4 regions of the Mesorhizobium sp. 10J20-29 genome follow, and region 1 is predicted to be linked to each of the others. Evidence: predicted binding sites of a transcription regulator. Region 1 holds the regulator's gene; each other region holds the start of a gene.
The links. Region 1 encodes PhoB, which activates phosphate uptake and scavenging genes when phosphate is short. Its sites were predicted from a motif close to TGTCATNNANCTGTCAT; they were not measured.

Region 1 (2,185 bases):
GACGCATTCCATGCAGCAGGCTGCCCGCGTGTCGCAGCGCACGGCGATGTTCCATATCGGCTACCTCGTCGAAGAGGGCGCGACGGAGAAGATGTTCACCAACCCCGACGACAAGCGCACCCAGGATTATATCACCGGCCGGTTCGGCTAAGCCGCATCCTCCCAAGCGGCAGACCACGAGGACCTAGATCATGGGCGAACATACCGTCACTTCTTTCGACGACGACCTCTCCGGCATCCAGAAGCTGATCAACGACATGGGGGACCTTTCGGGGACCATGGTCAGAGGTGCGATCCGCGCATTGCTGCAATCCGATGGGGCGCTGGCGCAGCGGGTCGTCTCGGACGACGTGATCATGGATGCGCGGCAGCGCGAACTCGACGACCGGGCAATCACCCTGATCGCCAAACGGCAGCCGATGGCCCAGGACCTGCGTGCAGTCGTTGGTGCCATCCGCATGGCCGGCGATCTCGAGCGGATCGGCGACCTGGCCAAGAATATCGCCAAGCGCGTCAGCGCAGTCGGGCAGAGCCCGGCGCCGCGCAGCCTCGCGCATGGCATCGAGGGAATGTCCGAAATGGTGCTCAGCCAGGTCGACGGTGTCATCAAGCACTACCTGGCCCGCGACGCCGACGCCCTGCGTGACCTGCGCATCGACGATGAGAAGATCGACGTCAAGTACACGTCGGTCTTTCGCGAGCTTCTGACCTACATGATGGAAGATCCGCGCAACATCACCTCCTGCACGCACCTCCTGTTCTGTGCCAAGAACCTCGAGCGCATCGGCGACCACGTCACCAACATCGCCGAGAACGCCTATTTCGTGGTTACAGGACAACAATTGCCGGTATCCCGTCCCAAGCTCGACGAAACGTCGCTGTCGGTCTTGGCGGAATAGCGCGCTGGAAAGAGCATCAAGCCAATGATTGCGCCCAAGATCATGGTCGTCGAGGACGAGGAGCCGCTCGGCGTGCTGCTCCGATACAACCTCGAGGCCGAAGGCTACCAGGTCGAGATCGTGACGCGCGGCGACGAGGCCGAAATCCGCCTGCAGGAAAATGCACCGGACCTTCTTGTGCTCGACTGGATGGTGCCTGCCATCTCGGGCATCGAACTTTGCCGCCGCTTGCGCATGCGACCTGAAACGCAGCGGCTGCCGATCATCATGCTGACGGCGCGCGGCGAGGAAAGCGACAGGGTGCGCGGGCTTTCGACAGGCGCCGACGATTACCTGGTGAAGCCGTTCTCGACGCCGGAATTCATGGCGCGCGTGCGCGCCCTGCTGCGCCGGGCCAAGCCGGAAGTGCTGTCCAGCGTGCTCAAGGTCGGCGACATCATGCTCGACCGTGAGGCGCACCGGGTCTACCGCAAGAAGAACGAGATCAAGCTCGGGCCGACGGAGTTCCGTCTGCTGGAGTTCATGATGCGCCATCCGGGACGCGTGTTCTCGCGCAGCCAGCTGCTCGACAATGTCTGGGGCGAGACGATCTACATCGACGAGCGCACTGTCGACGTGCATGTCGGGCGCCTGCGCAAGGCAGTCAACAATGGCCGCATGCCAGACGTGATCCGCACGATCCGTGGTGCCGGCTACGCCATCCGCGAAGACTAGGCCTGCTACTCGGCCGGGTACCAGTATTTAGCGCCGGGCGCGTCGCGTCCGATGATGACGAAATTGTTGGCGAAGACCCGGTAGGGCGCGCTCCATTCCCCATCCGGCCATTTGACCCGGATCTCGGCGCGCTCCGCCGTGCCGACGCCGACGTGGATAAAGCCTGCATGTCCGGCCGCGTGGCCGCCGCCGACCTGAACGCTGCGCACATAGGTCTGGGTGCCCGATTTGACGTAAATGAGGGCGCCCACGGCGTCGCGATTGACGTCCTTCTGTCGCAGTTCGATGCCGACGAAGTTGCCCATGGGCCGAGCCAGGTCACCGGCCACCGCACCGCAGTTGCGGAACAGGCTGGCCTTCTGGCCGCGGTTGACGACGAGCAGGTCGAGCATGCCGTCCATGTTGAAATCCTCGACGATGGCTCCGCGTCCCTTGGTGGGCAATGCGATGCCGGCGACATCGCCGGCTTCGGCGAAGCTGCCGTCCCATTGGCCGATCAGGAGGTTGTCCGGATCGTTGGCGGCGAAATCGGGCATCTGCTCGACATTGCCCTTGGCAATGAACAGGTCGAG
Region 2 (2,185 bases), 2.4 Mb from region 1:
GTAAAGTACGCGCGCGATCGACTCGCCGATGCCTCCGGTTGCGCCGGTTACCAGCGCCTTGCGGCCGTTCAGATCAAACATTCGTTCAGACTCCAGAGAACGCCCGATGGGGGCGGAATGGCGATTGATGTATCAGGAAAGAGCTGCCAGTGCAGCCTTGACCTCGGCGGGCGTGCCGACGGCCGCGGTGGAAATGTCACGGTTGATGCGGCGCGCCAGCCCCGACAGGACCTTGCCGGCGCCGACCTCGTAAAGCGAAGTCACCCCATTGGCCCCGAACCATTCGACCGTTTCGCGCCAGCGAACGCGCCCGGTCACCTGGTCGACGAGCCGGGCCGCGATTTCATCCGGGTCGGAGAGCGGCTGGGCGACGAAGTTCGCCACCACCGGCACCGCCGGCCGGTTCTTTTGCACGCCCGCGAGCGCCTCGCGCATCGTCTCGGCGGCGGGCGACATCATCTGCGAATGGAAGGGGGCGGAAACCGTCAGCATCAGGGCGCGCTTTGCGCCCTTTTCGGTGCACAGCCGCGCCGCGTGCTCGACGGCAGGCTTGGCGCCGGAGATCACCAGCTGCCCGCCGCCATTGTCGTTGGCGATCTGGCAGACGGAGCCGGCGGCGGCCTCGACGCAGGCGGCCTCGACCTCTGCCTCGTCCAATCCGATGATCGCCGCCATAGCGCCCTCTCCTGCCGGCACGGCGGCCTGCATGGCGTTGCCGCGGATGCGCAGCAGCCTGGCCGCATCGCCGATCGAGAACATGCCGGCGGCCGCGAGCGCGGAGTATTCGCCGAGCGAATGCCCGGCGACATAGGCGACCTTGTCCTGCAGCACCAAACCACGCGCCTCGAGCGCCCGCATCGCCGCCATCGACACTGCCATCAGTGCAGGCTGCGCGTTGGCGGTCAGCGTCAGCGTCTCTTCAGGGCCATCCCACATCAATTGCGACAGCTTTTCGCCCAGCGCATCGTCGACCTCGGCGAAGACCTCGTGGGCCTCTGGAAAGGCGTCGGCAAGATCCTTGCCCATGCCGACGGCCTGGCTGCCCTGCCCCGGGAAGGTGAATGCGATGGCCATTTGCGGGTCTCCGGTCTGGTTTGCGACTGCCCTCTGGCCAAGCCGGCGGCTCAAGTCAAGGGCGGCATGGGAAACAGCTGCCGCAGCGCCACACTGAAAAAATACCCTCCAAGGCGGCCAAAGCTTCTCACTTTCGCCACAGGCTCTGGCTTTTTGTGACGGAACCATGACACAGGCATGACAGTTCTTCCGCGTATCGAGGGTTTTGAGTTGGCAAAGCATAACGCTGTCACGCAGGCAGGGATTGTTTGCGCGCCTGATGCACGCAAGGGCGCCGGGCGTCTTGCCCGGAGTCCGCTCGTGCGCTGCACGCTATCGCTTGCCGTCACGATCCTCTTTTCAGCGCTGCTGGTCTTTACGGTCGAGTGGATCTTTCGCGGATCGCTGGGTTCGACCGTCGAGTTCTTCAGCCAGCCGTTCCGGCCGGGCTGGACGACCATTGCGCTGTTCACGCTGCTCCTGACCGGCCTCGATGCCCTGCTCGGCCGGCGTCACAACGGCATCCTGCTCGTTGCGCCCGTCGTGCTGCTGCTCGCGGCGATCGGCCATCAGAAGTCGCTCTATCTCGGCGACCCGCTCTATCCGGCCGACTTCCTCTATGCGCGACAGATACTGGAACTGATGCCGCTGCTTGTCGCCGAGCGTCCGCTTCTTGCCGTGCTTCTCGCAATCGGCGGCATCGCGGCCGTCATCCTTCTGGTCGCGCTCTGGCGCCATGCGCGCAGTTTCGCGCCGATCCGGCCGCGACTTCGCCTCGCCCGCCTGGTGGTCGTGCTGCCGGCGCTCGCCTTCTTCGTCTCCATCATGGACTTCGCCACCTTCTCGTGGACGCGCGACAGGCTGCAGATCATTCCCATGATGTGGGACCAGAAGGAGAACTACGCCTCCAACGGCTTTGCCATCGCCTTTGCGCTCAACATGCCGATGGCCAAGGTCAAGGCGCCGCCGAGCTACGAGGACGATGTCCTTGACGCGATCCGCCCGGCGCAGGGCGCCGTCTCGATGCCGCAGGAGAGGCCGGATGTCATCGTGGTGATGAGCGAATCCTTCTGGGACCCCACGCTCCTGCCCGGCACCACCGTCACGCCCGACCCCATGCCTACCGTGCGCG
Region 3 (2,185 bases), 1.5 Mb from region 1:
CTCTCCAAGGTTGCCGGCGCCCATCACGAAAGGCTCGACGGCAAGGGCTATCCACGCGGCCTGCGGGCCGAGGCGATCGACCTCGACACCCGCATCATCTCGACCGCCGACGTCTTCGACGCGCTGACGGCGGACCGGCCCTACCGCGCGGCGATGCCGGTTTCGAAGGCGCTCGCCATATTGCGGGAAGGAGCCGGCACATCGCACGACCCGCTCTGCGTCGAGATGCTGGAGCGGTCGCTGCGCCGGGCGGAACTGTCGAACGCTGCATAGGCGAAGCGGCGTCGCCAGCCGCCGGGCGCCGAACGTGGACAGGGATTTTCCCGCTGGCGAGTTCCAGGATTCAGCCTGCGCAGGTGCTCCGGCAACGCTGCTGAACCGGCCCGTCGTCATTTCTTAAATCCAATCAAAGTCTTACCATGCACGCGGCGGAACCATCCTCGCTTTCTCCCGACTGAGAGAGCCGCGAGCGACAGTTTTTGCGACCGCCATTTCATCCCCACCCGCAGAACTGCCCGCATACTCCTCCCCGCAGCTTGCCGGTGGGAACGGGTGGCCACGACCTCCATCCAGGCAAGTGTGGCGCCGGACTTGCCCGCGTGGTCGCGCGGGCCGGATCCGGCCCTGCTCCGTACCGAGCGCCCTTGGCATCCAGCTCATGGGATGCCCATGGGCCGGAACGGGCATGGGTAAGACGCCGGCGGCGCATGGCAGCGCGTCACATAAAAAATAAGATCGACGTCGCCGCCATGCGCCGCCTCCCGCAAACTTCACAGTGGCCAGATCGGAAACGAGGCGTGGCGAGGATGGAACACGCCTGCGCGCACGATCGGACTCGGCGAGCGGCGGCAGGCCATCCGCTGCCGGCCGCTGTGGACTGTCACAGAACTGCAATCCGGCCGACATGCCCCCTTCATATGGCTGGTTTAGGCGAATGGTCCAGACGCGGACAAAAGCCGCACTGAACCGGGGAAGCCAATGCTGCAGATACGCGACGTGACACGCCGCTTCGGAGGCAACACCGCCGTCGACAACGTGACGCTGGAGATCCCGCAGGGCCAGATGGTCGGCGTGATCGGCCGCTCGGGTGCCGGCAAGTCGACGCTGCTGCGCATGATCAACCGCCTGATAGACCCCAGCGAGGGATCCATCTTCTTCGACGGAACGGAAGTCTCGGCGCTGAAGGGTGCCGCGCTGCGCCACTGGCAGCGCGACTGCGCGATGATCTTCCAGCAGTTCAACCTCGTGCCGCGCCTCGACGTCCTGACCAACGTGCTGCTCGGCCGGCTCAACTACCGTTCGACGGCGGCCAATCTGCTCGGCATCTTCTCGCGGGAGGAACGGGCTCTGGCCATCGCCTCGCTCGAGCGCCTCGGCATCGCGCAGACCGCCCTGCAGGTGGCCGGAACCCTGTCGGGCGGACAGCAGCAGCGTGTGGCCATCGCCAGGGCGCTGATGCAGCAGCCGAAGGCGATGCTCGCCGACGAGCCGATCGCCTCGCTGGACCCCATGAACGCCAAGGTCGTCATGGACTCCCTGCGCGACATCAGCGCCCGCGACGGCATCACGGTGATCACCAACCTGCACACGCTCGATACCGCGCGCGCCTATTGCAGCCGCATCATCGGGATGGCGGCCGGCAAGGTGGTGTTCGATGGCGCGCCGGAGGATCTGACACGCGATGCCGTGCGGATGATCTACGGCGCCGACACCGACGGGTCGGAGATTTCCGAGGCGATCACATCGACCAGCATCGACGTGCCCAAGCCCAGGAAGCGCGAGACCGCGCCGGTTCTCGAACCGGCCTTCGCCGGCTACTGACCGTCCGGAGCCCTCCCTCACCCTACCAAACCCCGGCGCTGCCGGCTCAACAGGAGAGACCACCATGTTCAGGAACGCACTTTACTGCGCAGTCGCAATCAGCGCGCTGATGACCGGCGCGTCGCAGGCAGAAGACCTCAAGGTATTTCGCATCGGCATCCTCGGCGGCGAGAACGAATCCGACCGCCTGCGCAGCTTCCAGTGCATGGTTGACAAGCTGCCGGAAGTGCTCGGCGTCGAGAAGGTCTCGCTGTTCCCGGCGGCCGACTATGACGGCACCATCCAGGGCCTGCTCGGCGGCACGCTCGACTACGCCGAACTCGGCGCATCGGGCTATGCCAAGATCTACCTCGAGAACAAGGAC
Region 4 (2,185 bases), 1.3 Mb from region 1:
CCGTAACAATCCGGTCCATCGGGATGTCGTGCGTCTGCGGGTAAATGGTGGCGATGCGCTGCATCTCGTAGCCAATGCCGATGACCAGCGGCTTTTTCGGCATCGCCGCCAGGGTGCGGTCGAAGAAGCCGCCGCCATAGCCGAGCCGGTAGTTCTGCGGGTCGACGCCGACGATCGGCGATATAACCACGTCCGGCAGCACCGGATCGCCCTCGGCGGGAATGGGGATGTTCCAGACGCCTTTTTCCAGCCGGTCGCCGGGCTTGTAGGCACGAAAGACCAGCGGTTGCGCCTTCTCCACCACGACGGGCAGGGCGACGGCGCCGCCGCGATCGATCACCGAGGCCATCCAGGGGCGCATGTCCGGTTCGCCGCGAAACGGCCAGTAGAGGCTGACCAGGCGGCCGGCAACGTCACCGATGGCGGTGTCCAGCCCTGCCGCGATCTTCTGCGCCATCGAGGCGCGCACATCGGCCGGGATTGCAAGCCGCGCCTCGATCAGTCGCGCCCGCTCGGCCTTGCGCCAGCGCGCCACATCCGCCCAGGGCGCGGCGTCGACGGGCCGCGTGGCACCACTGGCGTCGAGCTCGTGCATGAAACAGGGCGGCGAGGCGTAGTGCGCGCCTTCGTCAGCTTCGGTCTCGTCAGTCACCTGCTTGCTCCTCTCCTGGGCGGGGAAGGTTAGTGCGCCTGCAGCCGGCCGGCACGCGCGATCGCGACATGCTGCGACTGAAACGCCGGCCGGGTATTGCGACAAGGCGCGGCTATCGATGGGTGCAGAGCCGACCGGCCGGTCTCGCCGAGCTGCCCTTGGATCCATGCCGCGGGCCAGTGCAGCGCCCCGCTGATCACCCGAGGCGATGCAGGCAAAAGTAGTCGCCAAGCCTTCCGCACAAGCTGATGACGCAAGGACAGTCATTGTGGTGTCATTGCTTCCTGCTGGACTTGCCATGACTTCGGCGCGAAACTTGCTGTCTCTGGCTCGGGGTATCGCTTCAGTTCACGAGGAAAATCATGTCCCATGTCGTTCTCCCGCTTTCGCGCCGGTCCTTCCTGTCCGGTTCTGCCGCTGCCGGCGCGCTGGTGATGCTGCATCCCTTCGCCGCCCGCGCGCAGGCCAACCAGGCACATCTCAGGATCATGGAAACCACCGACATCCATGTGAACCTGCTTCCCTACGACTACTACGCCGACAAGCCGAACGACACGATGGGCCTGTCGCGCACCGCCTCGCTGATCGACGCGATCCGCGCCGAGGCCGGCAACGCCATGCTGATCGACAATGGCGACCTTTTGCAGGGCAGCCCGATGGGCGACTACATCGCCTATGAGAAGGGCATGAAGGAGGGCGACGTCCACCCGATCATGAAGGGCATGAACCTTCTCGGCTACGAATGCTCGACGCTCGGCAACCACGAGTTCAACTACGGCCTGTCCTTCATGGACAAGGTGATCGCCGGGGCGAATTTTCCCTTCGTCTGCGCCAATCTGGTGCGCGGCACGCAGCTGGCGTCCAACCCGCGCGACGACAAGCTCTACCTCAAGCCCTACGTCATTCTCGACCGCACGATCAAGGACGGCGCGGGAAGCGAGCAGCCGATCCGCATCGGCATCATCGGCTTCGTGCCGCCGCAGGTGATGATTTGGGACGCCAAGAACCTGACCGGCAATGTCGTGACACGCGACATCGTCGAGGCGGCGAAGGCCTGGGTGCCGCAGATGCGCGAGGAGGGCGCCGACATCGTGGTCGTGCTGTCGCATTCGGGCATCGACACCAAAGAGGACACGATGATGGAGAACGCGTCCTTCTTCGTCGCCGGTGTCGAGGGCATCGACGCCGTGTTCACCGGGCACCAGCACCTCGTCTTCCCGGGCAACAAGGATTTCCAAGATCTTGCCGGCGTCGATGCGACCAAGGGCACGCTGCAGGGCACGCCGGCTGTCATGGGCGGCTTCTGGGGCTCGCATATGGGCCTCATCGACCTGTTGCTGGAGCGCGACGGCAGCACGTGGAAGGTGGTCTCGGCGACTTCCGAGGCGCGGCCGATTTACGAGCGCGTCGACAAGAAGAACGTGCCGACGGTCGAGGACGACCCGAAGGTGGTCGCAGCTGTGAAGGACGACCACGAGGCGACGCTGGAATATGTGCGCCGCCCGGTCGGCAAGAGTTCGGCGCCGCTCTATT

Region 2: ACT2BZ_RS15335 (LTA synthase family protein) is a predicted target of PhoB. The motif match lies at 1,230-1,246, and genes of this name have one in related genera.
Region 3: phnC (phosphonate ABC transporter ATP-binding protein) is a predicted target of PhoB. The motif match lies at 879-895, and genes of this name have one in related genera.
Region 4: ACT2BZ_RS21910 (bifunctional 2',3'-cyclic-nucleotide 2'-phosphodiesterase/3'-nucleotidase) is a predicted target of PhoB. The motif match lies at 914-930, and genes of this name have one in related genera.

What each region holds. Positions count from the first base shown of each region.
Region 1 covers NZ_CP199156.1:806,061-808,245, reverse strand. Annotated here, with positions in the region: gene pstB (phosphate ABC transporter ATP-binding protein PstB) at 1-151, shown strand, start outside; gene phoU (phosphate signaling complex protein PhoU) at 192-899, shown strand; gene phoB (phosphate regulon transcriptional regulator PhoB) at 924-1,613, shown strand; gene ACT2BZ_RS03920 (FG-GAP repeat domain-containing protein) at 1,619-2,185, opposite strand, start outside.
Region 2 covers NZ_CP199156.1:3,205,695-3,207,879, reverse strand. Annotated here, with positions in the region: gene fabG (3-oxoacyl-[acyl-carrier-protein] reductase) at 1-81, opposite strand, end outside; gene fabD (ACP S-malonyltransferase) at 133-1,074, opposite strand; gene ACT2BZ_RS15335 (LTA synthase family protein) at 1,252-2,185, shown strand, end outside.
Region 3 covers NZ_CP199156.1:2,335,468-2,337,652, reverse strand. Annotated here, with positions in the region: gene ACT2BZ_RS11240 (HD-GYP domain-containing protein) at 1-273, shown strand, start outside; gene phnC (phosphonate ABC transporter ATP-binding protein) at 979-1,821, shown strand; gene phnD (phosphonate ABC transporter substrate-binding protein) at 1,886-2,185, shown strand, end outside.
Region 4 covers NZ_CP199156.1:4,561,534-4,563,718, reverse strand. Annotated here, with positions in the region: gene ACT2BZ_RS21915 (5-formyltetrahydrofolate cyclo-ligase) at 1-595, opposite strand, end outside; gene ACT2BZ_RS21910 (bifunctional 2',3'-cyclic-nucleotide 2'-phosphodiesterase/3'-nucleotidase) at 1,015-2,185, shown strand, end outside.